Regions from separate parts of the Lysinibacillus sp. FSL K6-0102 genome, predicted to be linked through region 2. Evidence: predicted binding sites of a transcription regulator. Region 2 holds the regulator's gene; the other holds the start of a gene.
The links. The regulator CtsR, encoded in region 2, represses protease genes until heat stress. The targets are predictions, from matches to a motif close to ATGGTCAATAAAGGTCAAACA.
Positions count from the first base shown of each region.

Region 1 (7,748 bases), 3.9 Mb from region 2:
AATATCAAAGTCCTTTACTTCTGCGGCGATTTTTGCGGCAAAAAGATCTTTATTTAAACGTGTCAGCTCACCAATGCCAGATTTACCAGCTTTAATGTTTGCCCATGTTTCTTCGATGCTATTTCCTAGTGGTGTAACTGCGCCAATTCCTGTAATTACTACTCGTCTTTTACTCATTGTCTTACTCCCCTCAAGCATTTTTCCTACTTATTTTCCCCATCTCATGGCTACGGCACCCCATGTTAAGCCGCCACCAAAACCTACAAGGACTAATAAATCATCCTCTTTAATCTTACCTGCTTCGAGCTCATCTACCAAGGAAATACCAATAGATGCTGCTGAAGTATTTCCGTATTTATGAATCGTTTTTGACATTTTTTCTGGTGGTAGCTCTAAACGCTCACGTGCAGATTCCATAATACGTATATTTGCCTGATGTGGCACTAGGAAATCAACGTCTTCTTTTGTTAATCCCGCTTTCTCTAATACATTAACAGCCGATTCACCCATTTGTCGAACAGCAAATTTAAACACTTCACGACCATTCATCGCAATTGTATCTTGCTTCGTTAAATAAAGATTCTTTCCGCCTGTACCATCTGCACCAAGTTCAAAGGATAGAATACCTCTACCTTCAGAGACTTGCCCAATGATAGCTGCACTGGCACCATCGCCAAATAATACAGCTGTATTGCGATCTTCCCAATCAACGACTTTAGACAGCTTTTCAACACCTACTACTAAGACATATTTATAAGCATTTGCCTCAACAAAGTGCTTTGCTGTCACTAAACTATATATAAATCCTGCACATGCTGCTGCTTGATCCATTGCTGCAGCATTTACTGCTCCGATTTGTTCCTGAATCATACAAGCTACACTTGGAAAAGTTTGATCCTGTGTGACAGTTGCTACAAGAATTAAACCAATTTCCTCAGGCGTAATACCCGCATTTGCAATAGCTTCTTTTGCAGCAGCTACTGCCAAATCTGAAGTTTCCTGATCATCTGCCGCAAAATGACGTTCTTCAATGCCTGTTCGAGTACGAATCCATTCATCAGAAGTATCCATGATTTTTTCCAAATCAAAATTTGTAACGACCTTCTCAGGAACATATTTGCCTATTCCTATAATACCAGCGTTCATATAGCAACCCCTCAGCTTTCTTACTATCAATTATTAGTAACTGGTCATAATTATAACGCATATAAAAGGAATGACGCAAGATGATTTAAAATTTATGCGGCTGAGGGTAGTGTTCTTTGAATATAGAAGTGAAGAATTTTATGGAATGAGGTTATTCTGTTTAGAGCTTTATCTATCGTACTTTGTTGAGCTTGTTCATTATTTTTCAAAGCACCTTGCATCATGTATGAGCGGTGTTCTTCCCTTTTGGAGCACTTTTCACCCGCTTAGGAGCGCATTCCCCTATTTCGGAGCTGTTCCTAAATACTTTACATTACCAAACATAAAATACTAAATCTCATATTTGTTGTGACAAAATCGCCATGTTTCACATAAATGGTTCATTTTTTTTTGATTTATGTTATGATATGATAATGAATATGAGTAAAACCTTATGATGAAAAAAGTTCGGTTGAGGTGAAATTAATGCAATATATCGTAACGTTCATATGGTCATTCCTACTAGTTTCTATGTTAAACTACGTAGTCAGCTCTGTACTTGGTGTACCATTTGATTTCAAAACTGGAGCAATCGTTTCTGTTGTATTCTCCATCCTTATCTTTATTATTGGAGCAATCATTCCAAACGACCCTACACCAGAAGCTGCAGACCATCATTAATTCAGCTAGAAAAAACCTGTTCAGCTTCATGCCGAACAGGTTTTTTCTGTTATTTTTCCACAACACATTGACCCTCATGCATTTTCACATGCAACGTCTCCCCTGGTAAAACTTCTCCGCGTAATAGTTCTCTAGCAACGGCTGTTTCGATATGTCGCTGTACAAAGCGTTTTAGTGGTCTTGCTCCAAATTGGGCATCTGCCCCTTGCTCTACTACCCAATCAATGACTTCTTGCTCGACAGATAAAGTAATTTCTTGCTCTGCGACACGTTTAATCAATTGCTCCACATACTTCCAGGCAATCGCAGTAAAATGTTTAGTAGATAATGCATGGAAGAAGATGATATCATCCATTCTGTTTAATAGCTCAGGTTTAAAATGTTGTCGTAGGGCTGACATGACTAAGTCCTCCACAGCCGCATCATTTTCCTTTGCCTCCATTAAATAACTTGATCCGATATTCGAAGTTAAAATGACTACTGTATTTGTAAAATTCACCATTCGTCCCTGACTATCTGTAATGCGCCCATCATCTAAAATTTGCAATAAAATGTTCGCCACATCAGGATGAGCTTTTTCAATCTCGTCTAGTAGCACCACAGAATAAGGATTTCGGCGAACTGCTTCCGTTAGTTGTCCACCTTCCTCATAGCCCACATAGCCTGGAGGAGCCCCAACAAGTCGAGACACACTATGTTTCTCCATGTATTCACTCATATCAATACGAATAAAGTGATCTTCTGAATCAAATAACTGTGCTGCAAGTGCCTTGGCAAGTTCTGTTTTACCCACACCAGTTGGACCTAAAAATAAAAAGCTACCAATAGGTCGGTGTGGATCTTTGATACCTGCACGTGCACGCCATACCGCTTCTGTCACTAATTGAACTGCTGTATCTTGTCCAACCACACGTTCATGTAATGTATCCTTTAAACGTAATAGTTTTTCACGCTCACCCTCTACTAATTTTGTTACAGGGATTCCTGTCCAACGTGAAACAATTGCTGCGATTTCATCTGCTGTTACCTCTTCACGTAAAATACGAGATTCTGCACCGTTCTCTAATTCCTTTTCAAGTACCTGAATGTCTTTTTCAAGTGTTGGAATTTTACCATGACGTAATTCAGCAGCTTTATTTAGATCATATTTACTTTCTGCCTCATCTAGATCACGACGATATTTATCCAATGTTTCACGTTTTTTCTGAATATCGTGTAGTTTTTCTTTTTCTGCTTCCCATTGTTGTCGCATGCCCTTAGATGATTCTTTTAACTTAGTTAATTCTTCGCGTAATTGCTCCAGACGTTTTTTACTTGCCTCGTCCTTTTCCTTACGCAATGCCTGTTCCTCAATTTCAAGCTGCATAATACGACGTGTGACTGCGTCTAATTCCTGTGGCATTGAATCAATTTCTGTACGAATCATTGCACAAGCCTCATCAATTAAATCAATGGCCTTATCAGGTAAAAATCGTTCTGTAATATAGCGATTGGATAGTTCTGCTGCCGCAACAATTGCTCTGTCATGAATACGTACTGCGTGATGTAATTCAAAGCGTTCCTTTAAACCACGTAAAATGGATACCGTATCCTCTATAGATGGCTCACGTACTAGTACTTGCTGGAATCGACGTTCTAAGGCAGGATCCTTTTCAATGTACATACGATATTCGTCTAAGGTAGTAGCACCAATACAGTGTAATTCACCACGTGCTAGCATAGGTTTTAGCATATTTCCTGCATCCATAGCGCCATCTGTTTTTCCTGCACCTACGATCGTATGAATTTCATCAATAAATAGAATGATTTGTCCTTCTGATTCTTTTACTTCTTTTAGCACACCTTTTAAGCGTTCTTCAAATTGTCCACGATAACTTGCACCAGCGATTAACGCACTCATATCTAATTCATATAATACACATTCTTTCAAGCCTTCTGGTACATCACCTTTAACAATACGCTGTGCTAAACCTTCCACAATTGCCGTTTTACCAACTCCTGGTTCACCGATTAATACAGGATTATTTTTCGTTTTACGTGTTAGAATACGAATTACATTTCGAATTTCTTCATCACGCCCGATAACAGGATCCATCTTGCCGTTTTTTACTTCTTCAATTAAATTGCGCCCAAATTGTTCTAATGGTTTTTTATTGTCTGTTTGTTGAAATTGCATAGCTAGCACTCCTTTTTTTCATATTTCTCATTATTTATATACCCATTCTTATTCATTAAAAAAGTTTGACCTTTTTTGACTAACTTTATTTTACATCACTCGACAATGCTTAGCAAAGAAATCGTCCTAAAATTTTTTCACTTATTATGGAAGTTTACGTTATAATAATGGTATGTTTCTATGTTTTAGTATCGAAATCCACTATCCTTTTGTAATAATCGCCATTTATTACAAAAAGAAAGCGATGTGTTGGAGATATGGTTTTAATGGATAATATGTTTGAAAAAATTAAAGAACTTTTTCAAAACCACGGTGTTTTTATCAAAGTGAATAAAGGAAATAAAATTTTTCTAGAGGGTGAACGGGCAAAAGAAATTTATTACATCCAATCAGGTGTTATTTCGATTAGCCAAGAATCCGAGACGGGTAAGGAATTAACCATTCGTATTTGTGGCCCTGACAGCATAATAGGAGAAGGTTCGTTATTTTGTAATCTCGTCTATAATTCAATGACTGCCAAAGTTTTAGAACCCTCTACGTTGTATGTTTTGAGTCGTAAATCTTTGGAGCATTTACTAGAAGAGCAGCCGACAGTTATGGTGGAATACATGAAGTGGCTACAAACAGAAAACTTAAAGCATCAGAGTCGTTTGCGCGATTTAGTGTTAAACGGTAAAAAAGGTGCTCTATTTTCAACGCTCATTCGGCTGTCCAATACGTATGGTAAACCTGTAGAAAATGACTCGATTTTTATTGATTTTCAGCTAACAAATACAGAAATTGCAAATCTGTGTGCGACAAGTCGGGAAATGATTAATCGTATGCTGAATGATTTAAAAAAACATGAGATTATCACTTTTGATAAAGGATTTATTACCATTCATGATTTACAATTTTTAAAAAATGAAATTGCCTGTGAAAATTGTCCATTACAAATATGCCGTATCGATTAGTTTCGTTACAAGCAAAAACCCTGCTTATTGAAAAATAAGCAGGGTTTTAAATAAGCCATTTTAACGTACGCCCAATGCCATTTTGGCATAGCGTGACATTTTATCTTTCGACCAAGGCGGATTCCATACAATATTAACATTTGTACTTTTCACTTCTGGAAGTTCACCTAACGCCGTATTCACTTGATCCACAATGACTGGACCAAGTGGACAGCCCATAGATGTTAGTGTCATCGTAACAGTTGCAACACCTTCATCATCTAATTCCACATCATATACTAAACCTAAGTTGACAATATCAATGCCAAGCTCAGGATCAATTACGTTTTCTAAAGCACCTAACATGCTATCTTTCATATCCTGATCCATTCGTATTTCTCCTTCCATCATAGTGTTAACCTTATCATAGCAGATGCACCCTGTTATGCCAAATGCTGTGCAAGCCATGCTGTAGCTGCTAGCATACCGTCACGTGGTACAGCATGTCCAGCCCTTTTGTTAACCATGAACTTTAAATATTCAGGGTTTGCTTCATAGTATTCCCGTAATGTTTCATAAAATTTATACGTTTCGTGAAAAGGAACTGTTTTATCTAATTCTCCATGCCAAAAGAATACAGGGCGACCCGCGAATTTTTCTGGTGTTAAACTGACATCATATTTAGCAAGGGCTTCATTAATTTTTTCTACGTCTTCCTCTGACATCGGCCAGTTAACTCCGCTTTTAGCAAATTGTTGCAATTGGTATTCACCCAATTTTATAAAACCAGGTGCACCCATGCATATTGCAGCTGTTTGTATCCAATCATAAAGTTTCAGACAGCCTGATGTCACGATGCCACCCATTGAAGTGCCTCCTATGCCAATTTTATGACTAGCTAATAAATTTTTATTCTTTAATTCATCATATAATTGTTGAACTTCATGAATAGAATTTAAAACAATGTCCCAAAAATTTAAATTCATTTGCATTTCTGTTAGGCCTTCGCTACGCTCACCATGAAATTTTGCATCTGGCAATAGGACACGCACCCCTTTATGCACCAATTGGTATGCATAGTGTAAGTTATGTTCTTTTGCACTCATAAAACCATGCAAAAAAATGACTACCGGGGTTTCTTCATTCATATTGTCTGTATGTATATGTAATAAAGGAATATTTCCCCACACTTCTTTTTCTACAAACATTATTGTCACTCCCAACTATTCTCTCATCTTTATGTTAGCAAACTTTTTTCACTGTGACAAAATTTTGACGAATGTAAGACAAAGAGATACTATTCAAACTATAGGAAAGGGGCAACGAGCTATGAAACCGCATTTAATCGTATTAGACTTAGATGGAACTTTATTAACAGATCAACAGCAAATTTCTGCAAAAACGAAAAAAACATTATTGCAGGCTAAGGAACAAGGGCATCAAGTGATGATTGCGACGGGACGTCCATACCGTGCAAGCGATCTTTATTATCATGAACTTGGGCTCACTACACCCATTGTTAATTTTAATGGCGCATATGTGCATCATCCTAAAAATGTCTCTTGGCAACATATGCACACACCAATTGATTTAAGTGTCGTACATGATGTCGTTGATTCTATTAACAGTTATGAATACGAAAATATTATCGCTGAGGTAAAAGATGATATTTATGTCCACACAGAAGACGATCGTATTTTAAATATTTTTAATATGGGAAATCCAAGAATTACACTTGGCGATTTATACACACATCTCTTGGAAAATCCCACAAGTTTGCTGATTCAGGCAAATGAAGCAAATTCGGTAATTATACGTGATCATTTACAGGCAGTGCATGCTGAGGTCATTGAGCATCGTCGATGGGGCGCGCCACTTCATATTATTGAAATTGTGCGTCGCGGCTTAAATAAAGCTGTGGGTATTGCACATGTGGCAAAAGATTTAGGTATTCCTCGTGAGCGCATCATCGCATTTGGTGATGAAGACAATGATTTAGAAATGATCGAATATGCTGGACTTGGTGTAGCGATGGGGAACGGTATTTCAAGTCTTAAAAACATTGCCAATGAAATTACGACAACGAATAATGATGATGGAATTGCAAAAATACTCATTGAACGCTTGAAATTATCATAGTTAAGTAGTAAGTTCAAGTTAACATTCCATTTTTACCAGTTTAACTTTATTCAGTGGTACCCCTTCCATTTATCTAAAGTGAGTATCTACTGAATAAAGTTAAAAAGCAAAAGTAAGTTGAAATTAGGGGGACAAGAGAATGAAGATTTTTACGGATAGTGGATGTGATCTACCAAAATCTTACTATGAAGAAAATGATGTCGTGCTACTCCCTTTACGAGTGCAATTGAACAACAAAGAATATGAAGATGTGATTTCAATTGATTCCAAAGAGATCTATGATGCAATACGCCAAGGTGCTCAGCCAAAAACATCACAAGTGTCACCTGAGCTCTTTTTGAAGCATTTTGAGGAGCTAGCTAAAAATGATGAAGAAGGTATTTATATCGCGTTTTCATCAGAATTATCAGGCACATATAGCACTGCTCAAATGATTCGCAATCAGGTACTTGAGCAGTATCCTTCCTTAAAACTAGTCATTATCGACTCTAAATGCGCATCACTAGGACATGGCCTTGTCGTTGAAGAAGCTGTACGACTGCGAAATATAGGAGTATCCTTAGAAGACATGGCCTCTAAAATAAACACCCTTGCACCTCAGGTCGAGCATTTATTTACTGTAGAAGACTTAGATTACCTTGCAAAAGGTGGTCGTGTATCAAAAGCTAGTGCATTTTTAGGTGGCCTTCTTAGTA
Region 1 covers NZ_JBBOPH010000001.1:774,668-782,415, reverse strand. The annotation lists gene fabF (beta-ketoacyl-ACP synthase II) at 1-177, opposite strand, end outside; gene NYE73_RS03615 (beta-ketoacyl-ACP synthase III) at 208-1,146, opposite strand; gene NYE73_RS03610 (YjzD family protein) at 1,612-1,806, shown strand; gene NYE73_RS03605 (ATP-dependent Clp protease ATP-binding subunit) at 1,856-3,982, opposite strand; gene NYE73_RS03600 (Crp/Fnr family transcriptional regulator) at 4,249-4,935, shown strand; gene NYE73_RS03595 (metal-sulfur cluster assembly factor) at 4,996-5,304, opposite strand; gene NYE73_RS03590 (prolyl oligopeptidase family serine peptidase) at 5,358-6,122, opposite strand; gene NYE73_RS03585 (Cof-type HAD-IIB family hydrolase) at 6,244-7,053, shown strand; gene NYE73_RS03580 (DegV family protein) at 7,193-7,748, shown strand, end outside.
Region 1: NYE73_RS03605 (ATP-dependent Clp protease ATP-binding subunit) is a predicted target of CtsR. The motif match lies at 4,045-4,065, and genes of this name have one in related genera.

Region 2 (7,748 bases):
AGAAATGAAAATCATCATAAAAATCGAGCTTAGGACGCTGCAACCTCATTAAGCAATCTTCAATAGCGAGAGGGTGAAAGTGGAAAAATGTATCCAACAATGATTCCTCCTCGGCTGTAGGACAATTAAAATCAACCCAATACCATTCAAATTCTTGCTGATGTATCTCTTCTAATGGAAAATCCTTTAACAATTGTTGTTGCTTTGTAATGCCAATGGTGCTTATCACGGTTTTCACCTCAAATTATTTACTACAAAATAGTTAGCGCTCCTCTTTAAAGCATACCCAACCACCGAACAAAGTAGTGGCAAAAAATCTAGAAGGTTTAGTAAAACCCGCACTTTGTAAAAGTATTAAAATTTCTTCTTCACTCATAAAAGAAAGGGAACGAATGGATTTTTCCATCTCTGCTACATCGGATAAAGAAAGTCTAGTATGCTGTAGCCAATAAGAACGCCATAAATCAAATTGTAGTTCTGTTTCTAAAGAGCCTAGCTGACCATATTTTGAAACAAGGACAAATGGTGCTCCAGGTTTCAAATGTCTTGCTATTTCTGTTATTGTTTCGAGCTTTTCTTTATAATCATGAATAAAATGCAAGACGAGAACACAACTTGCCGCATCATACTGAGTAGAGGGCAGCGAAGCATCAAGTATTGTAGCCTGATGGAATGACATATCATTAGGAAGAGTGAGTAAACGCTCTTTAGCTATAGTAAGCATGGATTCTGATGGATCAATGCCAGTGAATGACCAGTGAGGTCTTCCTTCTGCAAGCTGTATAATTTCATTGCCACTTCCTGCTCCCACGACTAGCATGTTAGCATTTTCTGATAGCCTAGAATGATAAAAAGTTTGTATTAAACGTAGCATGGCATCATAACTAGGCAATGTACGGCGAATACCCTTTTCATATTCATTTGCTAATGTGTTGTTAAATTCCAACGCTCCTCACAGCCTTTCAAAAAAATTTTAAAAAATCTTTCTTAATGTGAAACTATTGCGGGTATAGTTCCGTAAATAGTAGTACATAAAACATAGAATAAAGTTCAAAGAAAGGGTTGATATATATGGAGACTAAATGGTCTAAAGTAATCATACACGCAAGTGCATTTTTTGCGCCATGGTTAGTGCCCATTATTTTCTTTTTAATTAGTTCGGATGAGGAAGTAAAGGCAATTTCTATTCAAGCACTACTATTCCAAATTGTCATGGGTGTTTTAATCGCTATCTCTGTTGGTTTAAGCTTTGTCCTTATTGGCTTACCATTTTTAATCATTTTCGGCATTATGGTATTTGTGGTACCGATCATCGGTATCGTAAAAGCATTGTCTGATGAACCTTGGCGTTATCCAATTGTTGGTCGCTGGGTATAATTTTCATAGACGCAAGTATATGCTAGTTGCATATGCTTGCGTTTTTTCTATGACGAATAAGGGTACATTAGGTGTATAAGGAAATTATTAAACCGTAAACAAATGATCGAAAAAGGGCTCTTTTCGGCTCTTAAAAAGCCTTTTTCAAGACTTTCCACTTTTCTATGGGCGAAATCATTGCAATTTTTTTCAAGCGTTTTGTATAATATACTCAAAGAAAGTCAAAGATAGTCAAAGTCAGTGAAGCAAGCGAGGTGTATTCCTAAAATGCGTAATATATCAGACATCATAGAGGGTTACTTAAAGCAAGTACTTGAATTAGGTGGAGAAGGGCATATTGAAATTAAACGTAGTGAAATCGCTGATAAATTTCAATGTGTACCATCACAAATAAATTATGTTATTAATACAAGATTTACTGCCGAGCGGGGTTACCTTGTTGAGAGCAAACGTGGTGGTGGTGGATACATTCGAATTTTACGTGTCCGCGCGAATTCACAGATTGATTTAATCGACGATGTTCTCAGGCAAATTGAAGGTGGGGCATCACAAACAATGGCAGAAGATTTGGTTTATCGACTCATTGATGAGCAGGTAATTTCCAAGCGAGAAGCGAAATTAATGTTAGCAGCAATTGATCGCTCCACGATCGACTTGCATCTCCCATTAAGAGATGTCATTCGATCAAAAATATTGCGAGCAATGCTGACAACAATAAAATATGAACAACAAAAATAGTGAGGTGATGGAAATGATATGCGAACATTGTAAACAACGTAATGCGACAGTTACAGTAACACAAGTTCAAAGTGGGCAAAAAGTAGAGCATCATTATTGTGACGTCTGCGCCTCACAATTCCATCCATTTCATGCAGAGTTTAAACAAGAGCCAGTATCTATTCAACAGTTATTGTCTAACTGGTTTGGCTCTCCTACATGGCAAAAGGTGGGGGAAAAACAACAGGTACAACCACAACAGCAAACATGCCCACAATGTGGATTTTCGTATAAGCAGTTTTTAAAAGAAGGAAAATTCGGGTGCCCAAGCTGTTATGACACATTTGGAGATCATTTGCCAAAGCTTTTTAATCGTATTCAGGCAGGTCCACAACACATTGGAAAAATGCCTGGTGCTCGCAGTAATGTGTATGTTATTAAAAAGCAAATAGAAGATATCCGCAAGCGTATGAAATCCGCCGTAGATGAGGAACAGTTTGAAGAAGCGGCGAAGCTACGTGATGAAGTTAAAGAGCTAGAGAAGCATCTACAATTTGAAGGTGGTGATGTGACATGATGATTGAATCATTTTTAGAGCGTGCGACACCAACTTGGATGCATATCAAAGATGATTACTCAGATATCGTCATTAGTACACGGATCCGCCTTGCACGAAATTTAGATGGCTATCGTTTTCCATTAGCGTTTTCAGAAAATGAGGCACTGCAAGTGGAACAGGCCGTTACACATGCTGTCAGCGATAGCCCAACGCTTCAAAATGATTATGCTTATTTTGCTATAAAGGATTTAACCCCTTTACAGCGTCAAATTCTTGTAGAAAAGCATTTGATTAGCCCGCAACTGGCTAAAAAAGAGCAAGTGGGCTCTATACTACTCTCTGAAGACGAATCCGTTAGCATTATGGTGAATGAAGAGGATCATTTACGCATTCAATGTATGACAGCAAGTTTTCAACTTCAAAGTGCTTATGAACAAGCAAATAAGATTGATCGTATCCTAGAGAAAGTATTACCGTATGCTTTTCGAGATACTTTTGGTTATTTAACAAGCTGTCCAACGAATATTGGTACGGGTCTACGAGCATCCGTCATGATGCATTTACCCGCTCTTACATTAACTGGGCAAATGAATCAAATTATAAATGCCATGACACGCTTAGGAATGACTGTAAGAGGTATATATGGTGAAGGAAGCGAAAATTTAGGGAATGTTTATCAAGTGTCTAACCAAATTACACTTGGGAAGACAGAGGAAGATATTTTAGCAGATATACAAAGCGTCGCTGAAAAGATTATTCAAAAAGAGCGGCATGCAAGAGGTAAATTAATGGAAAAGGCAGAGCTTGCGCTAGAAGATCGCGTATATCGAGCTTTAGGTACCCTTACACATGCAAGAATTTTAACAAGTGAGGAAGCTGCTACTTGCCTATCTAATGTTCGTTTAGGAGTAGATTTACAATTGATTGATGGTATACAAACAACGACCTTAAATGAATGTGTTGTTAGTATGCAACCAGGTTTTTTACAGCACTATGCAGGTGAGGCATTACCACCTGCTGAGCGGGATCGTGTACGAGCGGAGATGCTTCGTGAGACATTATCTCAAGAACATGCGAATAAGCCTATAAATGGGGAAAAAGGAGAGGATTTATATGATGTTTAATCGTTTTACACAACGCGCGCAAAAAGTATTACAGCTTGCTCAGGAAGAGGCTATTCGTTGGAAGCACGAATCAATCGGTACAGAGCATATTCTATTAGGGCTTATACGTGAAGGCGGCGGTATTGCTGCGAAAGCGTTAGAAGCCATTGATATTAGTCCTCAAATGATTGAAGCTGGCATTGAAGAATTAGTTGGTAAGGGCAAAGAAGATGTCGGTCCAATCGTTCATTATACACCAAGAGCTAAAAAAGTAATTGAATTATCTGTTGATGAGTCACGTAAACTAGGTCACTCCTATATCGGTACAGAGCATCTATTATTGGCGCTTATACGTGAGGGTGAGGGCGTGGCAGCTCGCGTTTTAAACAATGCGGGAGTCGGTTTAAATAAAGCTCGCCAGCAAGTATTATTGCTATTAGGTAATAATGATAATGCACAATCTGGTCAACAAGCAGCCCAAGCTGCCAATACACCAACATTAGATAGTCTAGCACGTGATTTAACACAAATTGCACGTGAAGGTACTTTAGACCCTGTTATTGGCCGAAGCAAGGAAATTACACGAGTTATTGAAGTTTTATCGCGTCGTACGAAAAATAACCCTGTATTGATTGGTGAGCCAGGTGTTGGTAAAACAGCGATTGCTGAAGGATTGGCACAGCAAATTATTAATAACGAAGTGCCAGAAATCCTTCGTGACAAACGTGTAATGACACTAGATATGGGGACAGTTGTTGCAGGTACAAAATATCGTGGAGAATTTGAAGATCGTTTGAAAAAAGTGATGGATGAAATTCGCCAAGCAGGCAACATCATTTTATTTATTGACGAATTGCATACATTAATTGGTGCGGGTGGTGCTGAAGGTGCGATTGATGCATCAAATATCTTAAAACCATCTTTAGCACGTGGGGAGCTTCAATGTATTGGTGCCACAACACTTGATGAGTACCGCAAGTACATTGAAAAGGATGCGGCCTTAGAGCGTCGTTTCCAACCAATCCAAGTGGATGAGCCGACAGTGGAAGAGGCTATTCTAATTATTCAAGGCTTACGCGATCGTTATGAAGCGCATCACCGTGTGAAAATTACAGATGAAGCCATTGAAGCAGCGGCAAAAATGAGTGATAGATATATTTCTGATCGATTCTTACCAGATAAAGCGATTGACTTAATCGATGAAGCAGGTTCTAAAGTACGCTTACGCTCATTCGCAGTACCACCAAACTTAAAGGCGCTTGAGGATAAGCTTGAAAATGTTCGTTCTGAAAAAAATGCAGCCGTATCAGGTCAAGAATTTGAAAAAGCAGCAGCGCTAAGAGATACAGAGCAAAAGCTGAAGGATGAAATTGAAGCTACTCGAAAAAATTGGAAAGAAGAGCAAGGTAAAGCCGAATCTAAAGTGACTGTGGATGATGTAGCAGCAGTTGTATCAATGTGGACAGGAATCCCAGTAGCTAAAATTGCTTCTGAAGAATCTTCGAAGTTATTACAGCTTGAAGAAGAGTTACACAAACGTGTAGTAGGGCAAGGAGAAGCAGTAGAAGCGATTTCTCGTGCAATACGTCGTGCAAGAGCAGGCTTAAAAGATCCAAAACGACCAATTGGCTCATTTATCTTCTTAGGACCTACAGGCGTTGGTAAAACAGAGCTTGCAAGAGCACTTGCTGAGGTAATGTTTGGCGATGAGGATGCGATGATTCGTGTTGACATGTCCGAGTACATGGAGAAACATTCGACTTCTCGTTTAGTAGGTTCACCTCCGGGCTATGTAGGCTTCGATGATGGTGGCCAACTGACAGAGAAAGTTCGCCGTAAGCCATATTCAGTCGTTTTATTAGATGAAATTGAAAAGGCACACCCTGATGTATTCAATATTCTATTGCAAGTGCTTGAAGATGGTCGTTTAACAGACTCTAAGGGACGTGTAGTAGACTTCCGCAATACAGTGGTCATTATGACGTCAAACGTTGGTGCGGATGCATTAAAATACCAAAAGAACCTTGGTTTCAATGTAGGTGGTGCAGAGTCTAAGCATAAAGACATGAAGGGTACGATGTTAGAAGAATTGAAAAAAGCATTCCGTCCAGAATTCTTAAACCGTATCGATGAAATGATTGTCTTCCACGCATTAGAAAAAGAGCACTTAAAAGAAATCATTGCAATGATGGGCAATGCTTTAACAAAACGCTTGCAAGAGCAAGACATTTCGTTAGAGCTGACTGATGCAGCACTTGAAAAAATTGCTGAAGAAGGCTATGACCCTCAATATGGTGCTCGTCCACTACGTCGTGCATTACAAAAACAAGTAGAGGATCGATTATCAGAAGAATTACTAAAGGGTAATGTAGAAAAGGGTAATCAGGTTGTCATTGATTACGTAAACGATGAGTTTGTTGTAAAGAAAAAAGAGGGAGTTTCCATCTCTAAATAATTTCAAGAAAAGACAGCAAGGCTTTAAGTGCCAAGCTGTCTTTTTTTCTGTACAATTAAGGATAAGAACAAATATTCGAGGTGAAAGCAATTTGGCAAAGAAAAAAACGAAATTTGTATGTTCAGGCTGTGGCTATGAATCTGCTAAATGGATGGGAAGATGCCCTGGATGTGGTGAATGGAATAAAATGGTGGAAGAAGTAGAAATGGTTGCAAAAGGCCCACGTGGAGCATTTCAACATTCTGCTACAGTTACTCAAAAGGCAATCCCGATTATCCAAGTGGAAGCTACTGAAGAATCGCGCGTAGCAACAGAAATGGGCGAACTCAATCGTGTATTAGGCGGTGGCATTGTACCTGGTTCTCTAGTATTAATTGGGGGTGATCCTGGAATAGGGAAATCAACATTACTATTACAGGTTTCCGCATTACTCTCGAATAAAGGGCATCGCGTACTTTATATTTCTGGAGAGGAATCTATTCGTCAAACGAAATTACGAGCAGAGCGTTTAGGAGTGATTTCTCAAGAGCTCTACATATACTCCGAAACAAACCTAGAGTTTTTAAACCAAACCATTGATGAAGTACAACCTAAATTTGTCATTGTGGATTCCATACAAACGATCTTTCATCCAGAAGTAACAAGCGCCCCAGGTAGTGTCTCACAGGTTCGTGAATGTACAGCCGAGCTGATGCGAATCGCTAAAACAAAAGGTATTGCTATTTTTCTAGTAGGGCATGTCACAAAAGAGGGACAAATTGCAGGGCCACGTATTTTAGAGCATATGGTGGATACTGTACTGTACTTTGAAGGGGAGAGACATCATAATCATCGTATTTTACGAAGCCAAAAAAACCGCTTCGGATCTACAAATGAAATTGCTATATTTGAAATGCTTCAAGGTGGGTTAAAGGAAGTTCTAAACCCTTCTGAGTTATTTTTACAGGAGCGTTCACAAGGTGCGGCGGGGTCAACTATTGTAGCCTCAATGGAGGGGACAAGGCCAATCCTTGTTGAAATTCAATCCTTAGTTACGCCTACGAGCTTTAACTATCCTAAACGTATGGCCACAGGTGTCGATCAAAACCGAGTACAATTGCTAATGGCTGTACTAGAAAAGCGTATGGGTCTCATGCTACAAGCTCAGGATGCATATATTAAAGTTGCTGGTGGTGTCAAGCTGGATGAGCCAGCAATAGATTTAGCGGTGTTGACAAGCATTGTATCTAGTTTTAAGGATCAGGCAGTGCGTGCAACGGATTGCTTTATTGGTGAGGTCGGACTGACAGGTGAGGTCCGTCGGGTATCACGTATAGAACAGCGAGTCATTGAAGCGGCGAAGCTTGGATTTAAAAGAGCTTTCATTCCTTCTTCGAATATTGGTGGTTGGGAATTACCGCAGGGAATTGAAATTGTTGGTGTAGAAACGATAAAAGATGCACTAAATGCATGCTTTAGAGAGTTATAAAGGAGGTTGTGCATGTTGGATATTATTCTGACATGCATTTTCCTTCATTTTTAATGCTAATATCGGAAA
Region 2 covers NZ_JBBOPH010000001.1:4,662,656-4,670,403, reverse strand. The annotation lists gene corA (magnesium/cobalt transporter CorA) at 1-229, opposite strand, end outside; gene NYE73_RS23785 (class I SAM-dependent methyltransferase) at 263-946, opposite strand; gene NYE73_RS23780 (DUF4870 domain-containing protein) at 1,072-1,377, shown strand; gene NYE73_RS23775 (CtsR family transcriptional regulator) at 1,645-2,115, shown strand; gene NYE73_RS23770 (UvrB/UvrC motif-containing protein) at 2,129-2,671, shown strand; gene NYE73_RS23765 (protein arginine kinase) at 2,668-3,777, shown strand; gene NYE73_RS23760 (ATP-dependent Clp protease ATP-binding subunit) at 3,767-6,211, shown strand; gene radA (DNA repair protein RadA) at 6,303-7,679, shown strand.